DNA from 3 places in the Acidovorax sp. 106 genome. Region 3 is predicted to be linked to each of the others. Evidence: predicted binding sites of a transcription regulator. Region 3 holds the regulator's gene; each other region holds the start of a gene.
The links. Region 3 encodes FNR, which switches genes on or off when oxygen is low (the NO sensors DNR and NnrR bind a similar motif). Its sites were predicted from a motif close to TTGATNNNNATCAA; they were not measured.

Region 1 (5,963 bases), 3.0 Mb from region 3:
CCGAGGCCACCGCCATCAGCCCCCAGGGCCAGGGCTATGCCGATGTGCCAGGTCTGTACGGCACAGAGCAGCTGGACGGCTGGAAAAAGGTGACCCGCGCCGTGCACCAGGCGGGCGGCAAGATTGTGGTGCAGCTGTGGCATGTGGGCCGCATCTCGCACACCTCGCTGCAGCCCGGCAACGCCCAGCCCGTGGCCCCTTCGGCCATCCGCGCCCATGCCAAGACGGTGCTCATCAAAGACGGCGTGCCTACCTTCACGGAAACGTCCGAGCCCCGCGCGCTGGACGCTGAAGAGTTGCCCGGCATCGTGCAGGACTACCGCCACGCCGCGCGCAACGCCATTGCCGCCGGGTTTGATGGCGTGGAAATCCACGCCGCCAACGGCTACCTGATCGACCAATTCCTCAAGACCGGCGCCAACCAGCGCACCGACGACTACGGCGGCAGCATCAAAAACCGCGCGCGCCTGTTGCTGGAGGTGACCCGCGCCATCGTGGACGAAATCGGCGGCGGGCGCACCGGTATCCGCCTCTCGCCCGTCACCCCCGCCAACGACATCGTGGACGCCAACCCGCAGCTGCTGTTTGACTACGTGGCGTGCGAACTGGCCAAGCTGGGCCTGGCCTTCATCCATGTGATCGAAGGCGCTACCGGCGGCCCCCGCGAGCTGGCAGACCGCCCCTTCAGCTACGACGAAATGCGCACCGCCTACCGCACCGCGGGCGGCAAGGGCGCCTGGATGGTGAACAACGCCTACGACCGGGCACTGGCCGAATCGGCACTGGCCCACGGGGCCGACATCGTGGCCTTTGGCCGCCCCTTCATCGCCAACCCCGACCTCGTGCAACGCCTCAAGCAAAACGCGCCGCTCAACGAACTCAACCGTGCCACGCTGTACGGTGGCGGGGCCGAGGGGTATACGGACTACCCGACACTCACGGCGGGCTGAACCACAGCACAGCGCCCCACATCGGCGGCAAAGCCGCCCCGGGGCTTGCTAGGAGTCTGCGCGGCAGAAGGCATCGAAGCGAAACGCGCGAAAACCGAGGATCGCGTGGTGCTACCGACAAGCCCAGGGTGGCCCCCTGGGCGCAGGAGGTAGTACCGCGCGAGACCGGTTTATCGCACGTTGCAGCCGATGCTCCTTCTGCCGCGCAGACTCCTAGCCCAGTCCTATCGGGCTGGGGGCCCGCATTGCGATGCGGGTGAACAGACGGTCATACGCCGGGTCGCGCGGGCGGCCGTGCGTGAGGGGGTTGGTGTTGGTGGCAAACGCCGCATCCACGGCCGCCCAGTCTTCCGGGCCCAGGTACGCCTGCGCTGCAGGCAGCACCTGGGTTTCTTCCAGGCGCATGTGATTCAAATAGAAGTCGATGTAGCGCCCCAGGGCCTGCACAAACGCCTCGCGCCGCCCTTCGCCCATCAACTCCCAGCCGAGCAGCAGGTGCTGCAGCTCCCGCACCGCTGCCTCGCCACTCTCGTGCTCCTTGTCCAGCCGGGCAATCACCTCGGCCACATGGGGCGCGCACAACGCGACCCGGGGGAAGAGACACTCGGATTCTTTGGGGTGGTGCTGGCGTTCAGGAAACTCGTCGATGTAAAACAACATGGCGCGCGTCACATCAAAAAACGTGGCGGGGTTGTCTCCAGGGCCCTGGTCCATCAGCAGCCTCAGCGATTGCAACACCGCTGCAAGCGATGCATGTTCTTCACGGATGATCTGCAAACTGACGGGAGGCATAGGGCAATCGCTGGGCGGGTGAACGAAGCGGCGAGCGTGCCACGGCTGCGCCAGCCCATGCCTGACGCAGGTCAACAAATGCCAGGGCGTCGGACACTGGACGGCACAAAACGAGGGCTCCAAAAAGCAAAACCCCCAACCAGTGGGGGTTTGCAAAATAGGCAGCAAGCCCAACTCGCTGGGCATCCGCCAGTCAACACATCAACACATCAGCCCAGCAAGGCGCGCGGGCCAGAGCGAGGGGCAGACAAACCTTGCGGGGCAGGCGCAGCGGCGTGCTGGTGATGGTCCATGGCTGCCGACAAACGGAACTGCTGCACCACCTGCGACAGGCGTGCGGCCTGCTCGCGCAAGGATTCGGCGGCGGCGGCAGACTCTTCCACCAGCGCTGCGTTTTGCTGGGTCATGCGGTCGATCTCGCCCACCGACTGGTTCACCTGGCCGATGCCCGCAGACTGCTCTGAAGCCGCTGCCGTGATCTCGCCAATGATGTCGCCCACGCGCTGCACGCTGCTCACGATGTCCTTCATGGCCGTGCCCGCGTCTTCCACATGGCGCACGCCGCCGTTCACGGCGGTCACGCTGCTCTGGATCAGCACCTTGATGTCGCTGGCCGCAGCGGCCGAGCGCTGGGCCAGGCTGCGCACTTCACTGGCCACCACGGCAAAGCCTCGGCCTTGCTCGCCCGCGCGGGCGGCTTCCACGGCGGCGTTCAGCGCCAGGATGTTGGTCTGGAAGGCAATCGAATCGATCAGGCCGATGATGTCGCCGATCTTGCGGCTGGAAGCCGAGATCTCGTGCATGCTGGACACCGCCTGCTCCACCACCGAGCCACCCCGCGTGGCCGTGCTCGATGCAGAGGCCGCCAGCTGGTTGGCCATTTGCGAGGAAGACGCCGTTTGCTGCACCGTGGCTGTGATTTGTGACAGCGAACTCACCGCCGCCTGGGCATTGCTGGCGGTTTGCTCGGTGCGGTGCGACAGGTCTTGGTTGCCCGTGGCAATCTCCTGGCTGGCCGTGGCGATGTTGCCGCTGGCGTCGCGCACCTGCGCCACCAGCGTGCCCAGGCCCTGTTGCATGTCGGCCAAGGCGCGCAGCAAATCGGCCACCTCATCGCGCCCTTCAGAGCGGATGGACTGCGACAAATCCCCGCCTGCAATCGCTTTGGCAACGCGCTGGGCTTCGTCCAAAGGTTTGCAGATGGAATGCATGTTCAGCAACGTGAGCGGCACCACCACCACCACGGTGATCAGCACCGCCAGCGCAAACAGCCACTTCGTCTGCTCTGAAACGGTCTGTTGCTCAGCCACTGAGTTTTTCACCTCAGCGCGCAGCACCTCATCAAGTTGCACCATCAACTTGTCGGCCTCGGCAAACTCAGCCACGGCCTTGCCGCTCATGCGGTTGGCAATAGTGGCGGTGTCGTAGCCCCCAGCCTCCAGCTGCCGCGCCACATGGGCAAAGGCCTCCTTGTAGCTGTCCAGCCGCTTGATGACCTCCCGCACCACCGGGTTGTCCACATCCTCATCGCCTTCCAAAAACTGGTTGGCAATCTTCTTGGCCTTTTCCTGGCTCTCCAGCCACTTGGCGTGCGCGGCCTTCACGGCTTCGGGCTTTTCGTAGCCAATGATCATGTCCTTTTCATGCTGGCGAATGGCCCCCATCGCTGCGTGCAACTGGGCCATGTGGGACACCTCCTGGAAGGAGTGGTGCATGAAGTCCTCGCTCATGGAATAGATGCGAAACATGCCCAACATGCCCGCACCACCCAACAAACCCAGCAAGCCCAACACCACACCAATAGCGCCCAGCATGCGAAAACGGATGGTGAACAGCCGCATGAGCGAAAAGAGATTCATGATTTGCCTTCCTCAAGAGAGATACGCCAACAGAGCCGACGCTGCCAATTTTTAGTTTACTTTTCTGAAACTATTTGTTGCAGTTTGCCAGACATCACGGGCTCCGGCCATGTGGTTTATCACATGCGCCAGCGTTTGAGTAGCAGGGCATTTGCCATCACGCTCACCGAACTGAGGGCCATGGCCGCCCCCGCCACCACAGGGCTGAGGTAGCCCAACGCCGCCAGCGGAATGCCCGCCACGTTGTACGCAAAGGCCCAAAACAGGTTTTGGCGGATCTTGCGCACCGTGCGCCGCGAGATATCGAGCGCTGCAGCCACCAGCATCGGGTCCCCCCGCATCAGCGTGATGCCCGCCGCATGCATGGCCACATCGGTGCCATTGCCCATGGCCATGCCCACGTCCGCAGCGGCCAATGCGGGGGCATCGTTAACGCCGTCTCCTACCATCGCCACAATGTGGCGCCGTGGGGCGCTGGCCCCGGCGGTTTTTACATCTATGACGTTGCCCTGCTGCAACAGCCGTATCTGCTGCGCCTTGTCGCCCGGCAGCACCTCGGCCATCACTTCACCGGCCGCAGGGTCCAGCCCCAGGCGGCGGGCCATGGCCTCGGCCGCGCCCCGGTTATCGCCCGAAATCATCACCGTGCGAATGCCCCGCGCCTTCAGCGCCGCCAGCGCCTCGCGTGCGCCAGGCTTGGGCTCGTCGCCAAACGCCAACAGCGCCAGCACCTGCAAGCCCTGCGGTGTGTCCTTGGCATCTGTAGCCACGGCCGACACGGTGTAGCCCTCGGCCTGCAAAGCTTGCGCACGTGCCGCCAGCGGGTGCGGCGCGGCCCCTGCGGGTTGTGCCTGTGCCCCGTGCGCTGTGCGCTGCTCCGCATTCAGCTCTGCGCCCTGCTTTGCTTCCAGCCCCACACCCAGCTCCTGCATCCAGCGCAAGCTGCCGATGTGCCAGGTCTGCCCAGCCACTACGCCCTCAGTGCCACGCCCAGGCACTGCACGCACGGCTTGCACAGCGTCGGCATGCACGGCATTGGCGGCCTGCACACCGCGCTGCTGGGCAGCAGCCACCACGGCGCGGGCCAGGGGGTGTTCACTGCCGCCTTGCACCCCGGCCACGGCGGCCAGCACGGTGGTTTCATCCGCGCCCGGGACCAATTCCAGCGCCACCAGGCGGGGCTGGCCCACCGTCAGCGTGCCGGTCTTGTCAAAGGCCACAGTGTCCACCTGGTGCGCCACCTCCAGCGCCTGCACGTCCTTGATCAAAATGCCGTGCTGCGCGGCCACGCCCGTGCCCGCCATGATGGCCGCCGGGGTCGCCAGCCCCAGCGCACAGGGGCAGGCAATCACCAGCACGGCCACGGCGTGGATCAGGGCCACCTCGGCCCCCGCGCCCGCAGCCAGCCAGCCCAGCAAGGTGATCAGCGCCAGCCCCAGCACCACCGGCACAAACACGGCCGACACCTTGTCCACCAGCCGCTGCAGCGGCGCCTTGGCGGCCTGGGCGTCTTCCACCAAACGGATGATTTGCGCCAGCACCGTCTCGGCCCCCACCGCCTGCACCTGCATCACCACGCGGCCCTCGCCGTTGATGGAACCGCCCGTCAGCCGCCCACCCACCTCGCGCGCCACAGGCAAGGGCTCGCCGGTCAGCATCGATTCATCCACCTGCGTCTGCCCCTCGGCCACCACGCCATCGGCGGCAATGCGCTCGCCAGGGCGCACCACCAGCCGGTCGCCCACCAGCACCTCAGCCACGGGCACATCCACCTCGCCGGTTTTAGACAGCAAATGCACCACATCCGGCCGCAGCGCATGCAACGCGCGGATGGCAGCGGTGGTCTGCCGCTTGGCCCGCGCCTCCAGCCATTTGCCCAGCAGCACCAGCGTGACCACCACGGCCGAGGCCTCGAAGTACAAATGGGGCACATGCCCGGGGTGATCGGTCGGCGCCGTCAGCCACAGCCACATCGACAAGCCCCAGCCCGCGCTGGTGCCCACCGCCACCAGCAAATCCATGTTGCCGCTCAGCGCCTTGGCCGCCGCCCAGCCTGCTTTGTAAAACCGCGCACCCAGGATGAACTGCACCGGCGTGGCCAGCGCAAACTGCACCCAGGCGGGCAACATCCAGTGCTGCCCAAACAGGTCGCCCAACATGGGTAGCACCAGCGGTGCCGACAACGCCAGCCCCACCGCCACAGGCAAAAACCCGGCCCAGGGCGAAGCGTCCTCAGGCCCATCACCCGCATCGGCAGCGCGCGGCTCGTAGCCCGCATTGCGCACGGCGCGGCGCAGCTGGGCCTCCATGGCCGCTGCCTCAACGGCGGCAAAAGAGACACGGGCCGACTCGGTGGCCAGAT
Region 2 (5,963 bases), 2.7 Mb from region 3:
GCGGGCGGCGTGGAAGGCCGCAACGTGGTGGAGAACAACGGCTACGCCATCGCCCCTTCGTTCGCCTGGGGCCTGGGCACGCCCACACGCATCTACCTGTACTCGCAGCACGTGCGCCAGGACAACGTGCCCGATGGCGGCATCTCCACCATCGGCATGCCGGGCTTTTACAACGCAGCGGCCCAGGTGCGCACTGCGCCACGCGTGAACCCTGAGAACTTCTACGGCAGCAGGGACGACTACGAAAAGGTCGATGCCGACATGGTGACCGCCAAGTTCGAGCACGACCTGGGCGGTGGCACCGTGGTGCGCAACATTGCGCGCGCGGGCACCACCCAGATGGACCGCCGCCTGACCAGCGTGGGCGCCATCACCGCCACCAACCTGGCCAACCCCAGCAGCTGGACGGCCGCGCGGTCATTGCAGCGCACCGACCAGACCAACGACGTGCTGGCCAACCTGACCAACGTGACCAGCCAGTTCAGCACCGGCAGCCTCAAGCACACCCTGTCGGCCGGGCTGGAGTTCATGCACGAGCGCCAGAAGAACCTCGGCTTTGGCACCGCCGCGCAAACCATCAACGGCGTGACCTACGCCGCCGTGAACGCCCCGGCCGCCAACCTGTACGCCCCCAGCGCCAGCGACGCGCTGGGCGTGCCCTACCGCACCGGAGCCGACACCGACGGCAGCACCAACACGGCGGCGCTGTATGCCTTCGATACGCTGCAACTGAACGAGCAGTGGCAGCTCAATGGCGGCCTCCGGTTCGAGCACTACCGCACCAAGACCGATGCCAGCACCATCGTCACCACCAGCAACCTGACCAGCTACCCCGGCTACGCTGCAGGCTCGCTGGCGCCATCGGCGCTGAGTACCTCGGGCAACCTCACCAGCTGGAAGCTGGGCACGCTGTACAAGCCTGCGGCCAACGGCAGCATCTACGCCTCCCTGGCCAACTCGCTCACGCCCCCTGGCGGCTCCAACTTCGCGCTGTCGTCCACCTCCACCAACCAGAACAACGCCGCGCTGGACCCGCAAGAGACGCGCAACATTGAGCTGGGCACCAAGTGGGAGCTGCTGGACAACCGCCTGAACCTGAGCGCTGCCGTGTTCCGCACCGAGAACAACAAGCAGATCTCGTACGACGCGGTCACCGGCATCTACACCCAGTACGGCAAGACCCGCGTGCAGGGCATCGAGCTGGCCGCCGTGGGCCAGATCACCCCCTTCTGGCAGGTGTCGGCAGGCATTGCCAAGACACAGACCAAGGCCCTGGGCCAAAACAGCCTGGGCAGCACCGGCGCCGTGACCAACACCGACAGCGTGCGCTGGTCACCCGACCTCACGGCCACGGCCTGGACCTCGTACACCTGGGGCGCCTTCACCCTGGGTGGCGGCGCACGCTATGTGTCTGACCAAAAGCGAGTGGTCACCGCTGGCACGGCGCTCAACGTGTCCAACATGCCCAAGATCCCTTCGTACTGGGTGACCGACCTGATGGCGGCCTACAAGGTCAACCGCAACGTCAACCTGCGACTGAACATCTACAACCTGTTCGACAAGGAATACATCAGCACGCTGAACAACAACGGCGCACGCATGGTGCTGGGCGCGCCCCGCTCGGCGTCTTTGACGGCAGAGTTCTTGTTCTGACCCCACTCGGGCGAGGTGGGCGCCCGGCGCGCAGCAACTTCGCCCCTCCCCTGCCCTGGTCCCCAACGGCGGGCAGGGGCACCGGGGCCTGCTTCACCCCCTCAGGCGCGTGCCCCCAACCGCAGCGCCACACCGCACCCGAGGGTGTGCGACAGGCTCTGCCCCCACAGCAGCGGGCGACCCACTGGCCAGCGCCTGGGCCGCCGCCCCCTGTCTTGTCCGATCGACTTTTTGCGGAGCCCTTCGCATGAACTTCCCCTCCATGAACCGCCGCACCCTGCTCTCTGGCACCTCCATGGCCGCCCTGGGCGCTGCGGGTGCTCTGGGCCTTGCCCCCGGGCGCGCCCTGGCACTGGGTGCCGATGCCAACAGCACCACCACGCTGATCGGTGCCGCCTGGCGCGGCCCCAAGGCCACCGACACCCACTACGCTGGCGTGCTGGCCGCCGACTGGGAGCGCAAGCAGCTCACCATCCGCTACGCCGTGGCCCTGCCCTCGCGCCCGCATGGGCTGGTGCCGCAGGCAGACGGCGGCCTGCTGGTCAACTGCGTGCGGCCCGGCACCTGGCTGCTACGCTGCGATGGCGCGGGACGGGTGACAGAGCGCATTCAGCTCGACCGCGACCGGGACGCCGTGCTGCTCAGCGGCCACACCGTGCCCTCGCCCGACGGCGCCACCCTCTACACCACCGAGATCAACTACCGCACCGGGCGCGGCCACATTGGCGTGCGCGACGCCGCCACGCTGCGCAAGCGGGACGAGTGGGACAGCGGCGGCATCGACCCCCACCAACCCGTGCTGGACGCGCAAGGCCACCTGCTGGTGGCCAACGGCGGGGTGCTGCGCAACCTGGCCGACGCCAAATACGACCTGCAGCGCATGGAATCGGCCCTGGTGCGCATCGACACCACCACCGGCCGCATCGCCCAGCGCTGGGTGCTGGACGACCCGCGCCTGAGCATGCGCCACATCGCCTGGAGCACGTCCGCCACGTCCGCCACATCGGATGAACCCCGCCGCCTGGGCGTGGCCATGCAGGCCGAACACGAAGACCCCGCCCGCCGCGCCGCAGCGCCCATCCTGGCCGTGCTGGAAGGCGACAAACTGAGCGTGCCCAGCCGCGTGAACGACGGCCACGGCTACGCGGGCGACATCACCCCCGCCTACAACGGCGGCTTTGCGGTGTCGAGCAACAAGGCCGGGCTGGCGCAGCTGTGGCACCCCAGCATGCCGGACAAGCTCTCGGCCATCGTGCAACTGCAAGAGGCCTACGCCCTCACGGCCTGGGCCGGGCCCCAACCCGGCGGCGGCGTACTGGTGGCCACCGCCCCCGGCCTGGTGCGCTGGCACCCCAGCGCCAAACCCGCCTTTGTGCCCTGGCCCGAGCCCATGGCGCTGGACAACCACTGGGTGCTGATGGGCTAAGCCTACAAGTCAAAAACCCCTCCAGCACTTATGAATAAAGCGCAGGCAGCTATTGATTTAATAGCTGCCTGCGCTTTATTTTTGCTGGACCGCGCCCGTGGGCAAGCCGCACGCCAAGGCCTTGATCCCCATCAACACGCCACCGGCACAGCAGGCGCATGCTGTGGCACAGGGCGGCGTTGATTGGGTCGCCCTTTCGGCAGCGCGGTGCGGCTGGCGGGCGATCCCCCCACCACACAGGCGCCGCCGGACCACAACAAGAAAGTGTTCTCTCATGTCGACCGCTCCTGCTTCACACACACCTCCCCCTGCGGCCAACGCGGCCACCTCCCCTATCCCCTCTCCAGCCCCCATCACCTCGCACCCCGAGCCCAGTTCCAACCGCAAGTTCGGCTTTTTGCTGCTGGCCATTGCCCTGTACGGCATCGTGCTCATGCTGCCCACGCCCGCAGGCCTCACGGCCTCGGGGCAAGTCGCGCTGGCGCTGCTGGCGCTGGTCATCACGCTGTGGATCAGCGAATGCGTCTCGCCCGCCAACAGCGCCGTCATCCTCACCGGCATGGCCGTGGTGGGGCTGATGGGCAAATCGCTCACGCCCGGCGCCAAGCCCATGGGCTCGGCCGATGCGCTCACCACCATGCTGGGCGGCTTCTCGTCCACCGCTGTGCTGCTGGTGGCCGCTGCGCTGTTTCTGGCCGTGGCGCTCAAGCACACGGGGCTGGACAAGCGCGTGGCCCTCATCGTGATGAGCCGGGTGGGCATCTCGCCCGCACGACTCACGGTGGGCGCGATGCTGGTGGGCTTTGTGCTGGCGCTGTTCATCCCCTCGGCCACGGCGCGAGTGGGCGCGGTGATCCCGATCATGGTGGGCATCACCGCCGCCCTGGGCCTGCCCGTGGGCAGCAGCCTGGGCGCTGCGCTGATGATCGTCACCGCGCAGGCCTGCTCCATCTTCAACATGGCCGTGAAGACCGGCGCGGCGCAAAACCTGATCAGCCTGAACTTCATGCAAACCGCGTTCGGCCACACGGTGACGTGGAGCCAGTGGTTCCTGACGGCCCTGCCCTTCACCCTGGGCATGAGCGTGGTGCTGTTCTTCGTGTCGCTGTGGATCTTGAAGCCCCAGGTCGAATCGTCTGAGAACGCCACCGAAAGGCTGCGCGAGCAACTGCAGGCCCTGGGCCCCGTCACCGCCCCTGAAAAGCGCTTGATCGCCGTGGCCCTGATGCTGCTGGTGATGTGGTCCACCGAAGGCATGCTGCACCCCTTTGACACCACCACCACCACGCAACTGGGCATTGCCCTGCTGCTCATGCCCAAGATCGGCGTCATGCACTGGTCGCAGGCTGAAAAGCTCGTGCCCTGGGGCACGGTGGTGCTGTTTGCCGCGTCCATCTCGCTGGGCAACCTGCTGTCCAAGACCGGCGCGGCCGCCTGGCTGGCACAGCAGACGCTCGGGCAAATGGGCCTGTCGGCCCTGCCCGTGGTGGCGGTGATCGGTGCGCTCTCGCTTTTCAGCATCGTGCTGCACCTGGGCTTTGCCTCAGCCACAGGGCTGGCCAGCACGCTCATCCCCATCTTCATCGCGTTTGCGCAGTCGCTGCCCGTGTCCAAAGAGACGGCCTTTGGCATCGTCATGATCCAAAGCTTCATCGTCTCGTTCGGCTTCATCCTGCCCACCAACGCACCGCAGAACATGCTGTGCTACGGCACCGGGGCCTTTGGCACCAGCCAGTTTGCCAAGGTGGGCTTGCTGCTCACGCTGGCGGGCTTGGGCCTCATCCTGCTGCTGTCGGCCACGCTGTGGCCCATGATGGGAGTGCTGTGACATGGGCGCACGCATCGGAGTGATCGGCGCGGGCCAGGTCGGTGCCGCCGCCAGCTACCTGCTCTCGTCCACGCCCGGCGTCAGCGACATCGTGCTGGTGGACGTGGACCCCGCCCGCGCTGCGGGCGAGGCCGCCGACATTGGCCACGCCGCCGCCTTCGGCACCGCCGCGCGCGTGCAAGAAGGCAGCTATGCCGACCTGGCGGGCGCTGCGGTGGTGGTGATCACTGCAGGCGCCAGCCTCAAGCCCGGCCAGACGCGGCTGGAGCTGCTGCAGCAGAACCTGCGCATCGTGGACCATATCGTTGAGCAGGTGCTGCGCGCCGCGCCCGACACCATCTTGCTGTTTGCCACCAACCCGGTGGACGTGATGCCCGCCATCGCCGTGCAACGCTGGGGCGTTGCCCCCGGCCGCGCCATCGGCACGGGCTGCACGCTCGACTCCATCCGCTTTCGCGACCGGCTCTCACACCACCTGAGCGTGTCGCCCAGCTCGGTGCACGCCTACGTGCTGGGCGAGCACGGCGACTCGGAAGTGCTGCTGTGGTCCGGCGCCCAGGTGGGCGGCCTGCCGCTCTTGGACTTTGCCCAGCAAAGCGGCCGCCCCATCGACGCCGCCCTGCAGCGCACCATGGCCGAAGACGTGCGCACCGCCGCCTACCGCATCAAGGCGGGCAAGGGCGTGTCCAACTTCGGCATCGGCGGCTGCATCGCCCGCCTGGTGCGCGCCATGGTGGGTGACGAGCGCAGCGTGTTCACCGTCTCCACCTACCTGCCCGAGCTGCTGGGCGTGCAGCGCACCTGCGTATCGCTGCCCCATGTGATCGGACGCACGGGGGCTTCTGCGCCTTACCTGCCGCCTCTGGCAGACGATGAGGCGGCTGCCCTGCGCGCCAGCGCAGAGGTACTGGCGCAGACGATTGCGGGCGGGCTGGACGCGTTGCAGATCACGGCGTAGCGCCATCCCGGCTCAGTCCTTCAGCGCCTTCTGAACCTCTGCCTGAAACTGCTCACTATTGCGCAGGCGCAGGTACTCTTGGTATGCGGTTTGGTAAG
Region 3 (5,963 bases):
TGTGGTGTGGGTTTGCGTGTCCGCAAACGGTTTACACCGAAATCTTCATGTGGATTGAGCACAAGATCGAAGGTGATCGCAGTGCCCGCTTGCGCCTGGATGGCGGTCCGTGGACCTTTGAAAAGGTCAGGAAAAAGTTTTTCAAGCAAGCCGTTTGGATTGCAGTAGCCCTGTGGACGGGGTTCACTTTCGTTGGCTACTTTGTGCCGATCCGCGAGCTGGGCGCTGAGCTGATCGCTTTGCAGGGCAGCTGGCAGATTTTCTGGGTGTTGTTTTACGGTTTTGCCACCTATGGCAATGCGGGCTTCATGCGTGAGCAAGTGTGCAAGTACATGTGTCCCTATGCACGCTTTCAGAGCGCCATGTTTGACAAGGACACGCTCATCGTCAGCTACGACGTTGCGCGTGGTGAGCCACGTGGGCCACGCAGCAAGACCGTAGATCACAAGGCGAAGGGTCTCGGGGATTGCATCGACTGCACGCTGTGTGTGCAGGTGTGCCCTGTGGGTATTGATATTCGCAAAGGGCTGCAGTACGAGTGCATTGGGTGCGGGTTGTGCGTGGATGCGTGCAACACTGTCATGGACAAGGTGAAGTACCCCCGTGGCTTGATTCGGTTCACTACCCAGAATGGCGTCGTGAAGCGCTGGTCGCAGTCCCAGATCCTACGGCGCGTGTTGCGGCCCCGTGTGTTGATTTACAGCGCCGTGCTGGTGACCTTGTGTGTGGCCATGCTTGCCAGCCTGATGACCAGAACGCCTTTGAAGGTCGACGTTGTGCGGGATCGTGCCGCCTTGTCTCGCATCGTTGCGGGCGGTAAGCTGGAGAACATCTACCGTATCCAGATCATGAATGCGACGGAGTTGCCTCAGCGCTACCACGTAGCAGCCAAGGGGCTGGAGGGCTTGGAGGTCGTATCGGAGGCTGCTGTGGACATTGAGCCTGCGCAGTCACGCTGGGTGGCGGTGCGTTTGCAGGTGCCCTATGGGTCCGCAACGCCGGGTTCGCATCCTGTGACGTTTGAGATTGGGGCGGAAGGTGGTGGCGCCCATGTATCGGAAAAAACTGTCTTTTTGGTTCCTCGGTAAGCAGCCTGTGGTCTCGCTGTTTTACCCGTTTTGATGGAGTTTGCTATGTCTTCGATTTCCTCTTCAGCACCCGCACCCGCACCCGTCCAGGCTGCCCCTTGGTGGAAGTTTGGCCATGTTTGGCTGGTGCTCTCAGGCCCCGCGATCGTCGTAGTGGCGGGCTTCGTCACCTTGTGGATTGCAGTGTCCAGTCCTGACCCTGTGGTTGCTGAAGACTACTACCAGCAAGGCATTGACATCAACAAGAGGCTGGAGAATCCGGAGCCCGGCATGGCACCTGCGCTCAAGGGCCGCAACCATGCCGTGACACCACTCAAAGACCAGCCCCGCTAGTTGCGGGGTCAGGGCCTCCATGGCGGTAGGCCCAGGCTTCGACGCCTTCTCAAAACCATACGGAGACACCACGATGTGGACACAGCGTTTGATGTGGATTGCTTGGCCTGCTTTTTTGGTCGCCGGGGCTTTGGAGGTGTTGGTGTTTGCCATGGTGGACCCCCAAGACCTGCACTGGTTTGGACAGCCGCTGGCGTTGTCTCGGCAGGGGGTTTACACCCTGGCGTTCTTTGCCTTTTGGGCGCTCACCATGTTGTCGGGTGCCATGACCACGCTGCTGGCCATGTCACCGTTTGAACTCAACCGCTGCCCTGTGCCTGACCAAGACCGGCCTGACGATTGCCGCAAGACACCATCTTGCCCTTGATGTGGGTTGCAAGCTACCGTTGGGCATGCCCTGCAAGCAGGTTGCTCAATGGCATGCTTGCTGATTGTTCACGATGCGGCGCAGGGCATCGGTGTCCAAGATTCGTACGTGGCGCTGGCGAACTTCGACGGTTCCATCCTCTACGAATTTGGAGAAAGTGCGGCTCACGGTTTCCAATTTGAGGCCCAGGTAGCTGCCAATTTCTTCCCGGGTCATGCGCAGCACCAACTCCGATTGAGAGAAGCCGCGAGCATGCAGGCGCTGTACCAGGTTGAGCAGGAATGCCGCCAAGCGCTCTTCAGCCCGCATGCTGCCCAAAAGAAGCATCACGCCGTGTTCGCGCACGATTTCGCGGCTCATGATTTTGTGCACATGGTGCTGCAGTGCCGTTACTTCGCGTGAGAGTTCTTCAATGCGATCAAACGGCATCACACAGACTTCGGCGTCTTCCAGCGCCACGGCGTCGCAGGTATGGTGATCATTGACAATGCCATCCAGGCCGATGATCTCACCGGCCATTTGAAAGCCCGTGACTTGGTCGCGACCATCCTCAGTGGCGACACAGGTCTTGAAGAAACCTGTGCGAATGGCGTACAGCGAGGTGAAGGCTTCGCCATTGCGAAAAAGTGTGCCGCCGCGCTTGACTTTGCGGCGCACGGCCACCACCTCGTCGATGCGCTGCAGCTGTTCGTCATTGAGGCCAACGGGCATGCAAAGCTCGCGGAGGTTGCAGTTGGAGCAAGCGACTTTGATGGTGAGCGGATTCATGGCACAGAAACCTGGTTGATGTTCGGGCATATCGTGCACGACGAGGGAGGCCGGTATGCCTCGGTCTGCGAGTAGCAGCAGATGATATGCATCAAATTGTCGCTCTTGTGGAGATGACTTCACTTGATGCAGGTCAAGGACGCAAGAGGAGGGGTGCGGCACAGTAAGCTAGTACGCAAGGATATCCCCATGACCGCAGTTACCCCAGAACTCCTGACCCGCTTTGACGTGCCAGGCCCTCGATACACCTCCTACCCCACGGCAGACCGTTTCGTGGAGGCATTTGGCCAAGAGGAATATGCCTTGGCATTGGCGCAGAGGCATCTGGGAACAGGTGCCAAGGCGATGCCATTGTCGCTTTACGTGCACATTCCGTTTTGCGAGTCGCTATGCTACTACTGCGCTTGCAACAAGATCATCACCAAACACCATGACCGCGCCGATGTCTATTTGCGCTACCTGAGCCGTGAGATTGATCTGCACACGGCCCAGTGCGGTGTAGGGCAGGTGGTCAGTCAGCTGCATTTGGGGGGGGGGACGCCGACGTTTCTCTCGGATGAGGGCTTGCGCGAACTCATGTCTATGCTCAAGCGCAGCTTCACGCTGGCGCCTGGGGGTGAGTATTCGATCGAGGTGGACCCGCGGACTGTGAATGCAGAGCGCTTGGCCTTGTTGGCCGAGTTGGGTTTTAACCGGCTGAGTTTTGGTGTGCAAGACTTTGACACCGAGGTACAAAAGGCCGTGCACCGCGTGCAGCCCGCCGAGCAGGTCTTTGCTTTGGTAGAGTCCGCCCGGTCCATTGGGTTTGATTCCATCAATGTGGATTTGATTTACGGTTTGCCACGCCAGACCCCTGAATCTTTTGACCGTACGCTGTCCCAGATCGCTCAGCTCCGCCCGGATCGGATTGCGCTGTACGCTTATGCTCACTTGCCAGACCGCTTCAAGCCCCAGCGTCGCATCATCACTGCCGAGCTGCCTACGGGCGGAGCCAAGGTGGCCATGTTGTCGCGTTCGCTGGATGCCTTTTTGGAGGCGGGCTACGTGTATGTGGGGATGGACCATTTCGCGCTGCCCACCGATGCCCTGGCCATTGCCAAGCGGCAAGGGCGCTTGCACCGTAATTTCCAGGGGTACAGCACGCAGCCTGACTGCGATCTGATTGGCTTGGGCGTATCGGCCATTGGGCGCATTGGTGCCACCTATAGCCAAAATGCCAAGACCCTGGATGAGTACTACGACCACCTCGACCAGGGGCGTTTGCCCGTGGTCCGTGGCTTGGCACTGAATCGGGACGATCTGGTGCGACGTGCTGCCATCATGGCCTTGATGTGCCAAGGAGAGTTGCTCATTGAGCCCATGGAGCAGGCTTGGCTGATTGACTTCCGCCGCTACTTTGCTGCTGAGTTGGATCAGCTCCAGGACATGCAGACCCAAGGCCTGGTGGAGGTCGGTGACGAGGGTGTGCGTGTCACGGCCATGGGGTGGTTCTTTGTGCGTGGCATTGCCATGGTGTTTGATCGCTACCTGCAGGCTGATCGCACGCGTGCCAAGTTCTCTCGCATCATCTGACACTCGATATGACTGGTGCCGTGGCCTGGACTGCGTTGGTGATGGGGCTCCTGGGTGGTACCCACTGCATTGCCATGTGTTCGGCGCCTTGCGGTGCCGTGGTGGGGGCGGGCGCTTCAGTGGCAGGAACTCTCCCGCCAGAGCAGCCTGTGCACTGGATGCCACGCAGCGCAGCACCCTCTGTTCTGCGCCAGTTGGCTTTTCACAGTGGCCGTGTGCTGGGCTATTCGCTGCTGGGGGCCTTGGCGGCCTGGGCGATGGACAGCCTGGCCTGGGTCACCCAGCAATCCATGGCACTGCGGCCTGTGTGGACGCTCATGCACGTTGCTGTGCTGGGTTGGGGGCTGATGATGATGGTTCAGTTGCGCCAGCCTGCCTGGGTGGAGCAGGCCGGTCGCTCAGTGTGGGCGCGTGTCAGGCCCTTGGTGGGCAGCCCTGCCGGGGTGGCGTCGGCTGGTATGTTGTGGGCTCTGATGCCCTGTGGGCTGCTTTACTCAGCGCTGTTGGTGGCAGCGCTCAGTGGCGGCCCGGTACAAGGGGCGTTGTCTATGGCGCTTTTTGCAGTGGGCAGCGGCCTGTGGCTGGTCGGTGGCCCGCTGGCATGGCATTGGGGGCGCAAGCACCTCCAAGCGTTGCGGGGTGATTGGGGGGCTCGTATCAGTGGCGCCTTGTTGTGTGGCGTTGCGGTGTGGGCGTTGTGGATGGACTTGGTATACAAGCCTTCACTGTGGTGTCGTTGAGTCAGGCGCTTGGCCCTGCCTGCCAAGAACCTGTTCAAAGAGCTGGCCGACTGCTTTGGCTTGTATAGCTAGCGATCAGTCCGTCACTTTTTGGCAATTTCACCACACTCCGTCAGCTTTTACATCTTGCTGGACCAGCTGATCTATCTTTGCGGGACAGCCATTTTTCTGCTTCTGCCGAACCGTGCGCTGAGATGGCCCCGGCTGGGCACAAGGTTTTGCGGCTTTTGCGTCTGAGTTCGACCTCTTTTCCAGAAAAGCGCTGCTGGAAATAGGGGGTAAACGCCTTGCTCAGGCGGCCATCAGAACTGGTGATAATGGGCTTAACAATTGCCGCGGTATTGTTACATTTTCCCACTGTCACCTATTGCGCTGTGAATACCTCAGTTCTTATCGATATCAGCCAGTTGCGAATTGGCATGTATATCCAGCTGGATTTGAGTTGGATGCAGCATCCGTTTCCCGTCAGCAATTTCAGGGTGGGCTCTGCGGAGCAGATCGCAACCCTGCGCGAGTTGGGGCTCACCCAAATCAAGGTGCTGCCCAAGAAAAGCGACCCCGAGTTTCGCCATGGCGTGATTCCGCCAGAACTCGAAACTCCGCCAGCATGCCCAGAGCCTGTATCGCCTGAGTCCGTTGTTGCGGATCAATCCTCTGCATTGACCGCTGGGGCTGAGAATGCCCTGGCGTTGCGGCGCAGGTTGCTGCTGGCAGCCCAAAACGCTTCTTTGATGGCCTGCGATCAGCGCTTTCGCTTGGCCACTCGCCAGTATGTGGCGATGGAGAAGCTGGTCAGTGACCAGCCCCAGGCTGCGCAAGCTGAAGGGGCATCGCTCGTGTCAGAGTGTGTGGGTGAGCTGCTTGAAAACAGTGACTCGGTGATCCGCCTGCTCTCTGAGGGCGTTGGTGAGCCGGGTGCACTGCATCCCGTGAATGTCATGGTGCTGAGCCTTTTGCTGGGCAAAGCGCTGGGTATGAAAAGCGCCGAGTTGCATGACCTGGGTGTCGCGGCGTTGCTGCACGACATCGGAAAAATGGGCATGCCGCTGCAACTGGCCCATGTCTCTTCTTCCATGACCCTCGCTGAACGCTCGC

Region 1: C8C98_RS07820 (hemerythrin domain-containing protein) is a predicted target of FNR. The motif match lies at 1,804-1,817, and genes of this name have one in related genera.
Region 2: C8C98_RS09165 (DASS family sodium-coupled anion symporter) is a predicted target of FNR. The motif match lies at 3,201-3,214, and genes of this name have one in related genera.

The regions. Positions count from the first base shown of each region.
Region 1 is NZ_RCCC01000001.1:1,769,342-1,775,304, reverse strand. It holds gene C8C98_RS07825 (alkene reductase) at 1-950, shown strand, start outside; gene C8C98_RS07820 (hemerythrin domain-containing protein) at 1,164-1,742, opposite strand; gene C8C98_RS07815 (methyl-accepting chemotaxis protein) at 1,952-3,601, opposite strand; gene C8C98_RS07810 (cation-translocating P-type ATPase) at 3,721-5,963, opposite strand, start outside.
Region 2 is NZ_RCCC01000001.1:2,066,434-2,072,396, reverse strand. It holds gene C8C98_RS09175 (catecholate siderophore receptor Fiu) at 1-1,653, shown strand, start outside; gene C8C98_RS09170 (DUF1513 domain-containing protein) at 1,901-3,079, shown strand; gene C8C98_RS09165 (DASS family sodium-coupled anion symporter) at 3,354-4,907, shown strand; gene C8C98_RS09160 (L-lactate dehydrogenase) at 4,909-5,865, shown strand; gene C8C98_RS09155 (DUF4148 domain-containing protein) at 5,878-5,963, opposite strand, start outside.
Region 3 is NZ_RCCC01000001.1:4,787,351-4,793,313, reverse strand. It holds gene ccoG (cytochrome c oxidase accessory protein CcoG) at 1-1,088, shown strand, start outside; gene C8C98_RS21065 (FixH family protein) at 1,134-1,421, shown strand; gene C8C98_RS21060 (hypothetical protein) at 1,495-1,788, shown strand; gene fnr (fumarate/nitrate reduction transcriptional regulator Fnr) at 1,834-2,556, opposite strand; gene hemN (oxygen-independent coproporphyrinogen III oxidase) at 2,746-4,128, shown strand; gene C8C98_RS21045 (sulfite exporter TauE/SafE family protein) at 4,137-4,868, shown strand; gene C8C98_RS21040 (HD-GYP domain-containing protein) at 5,288-5,963, shown strand, end outside.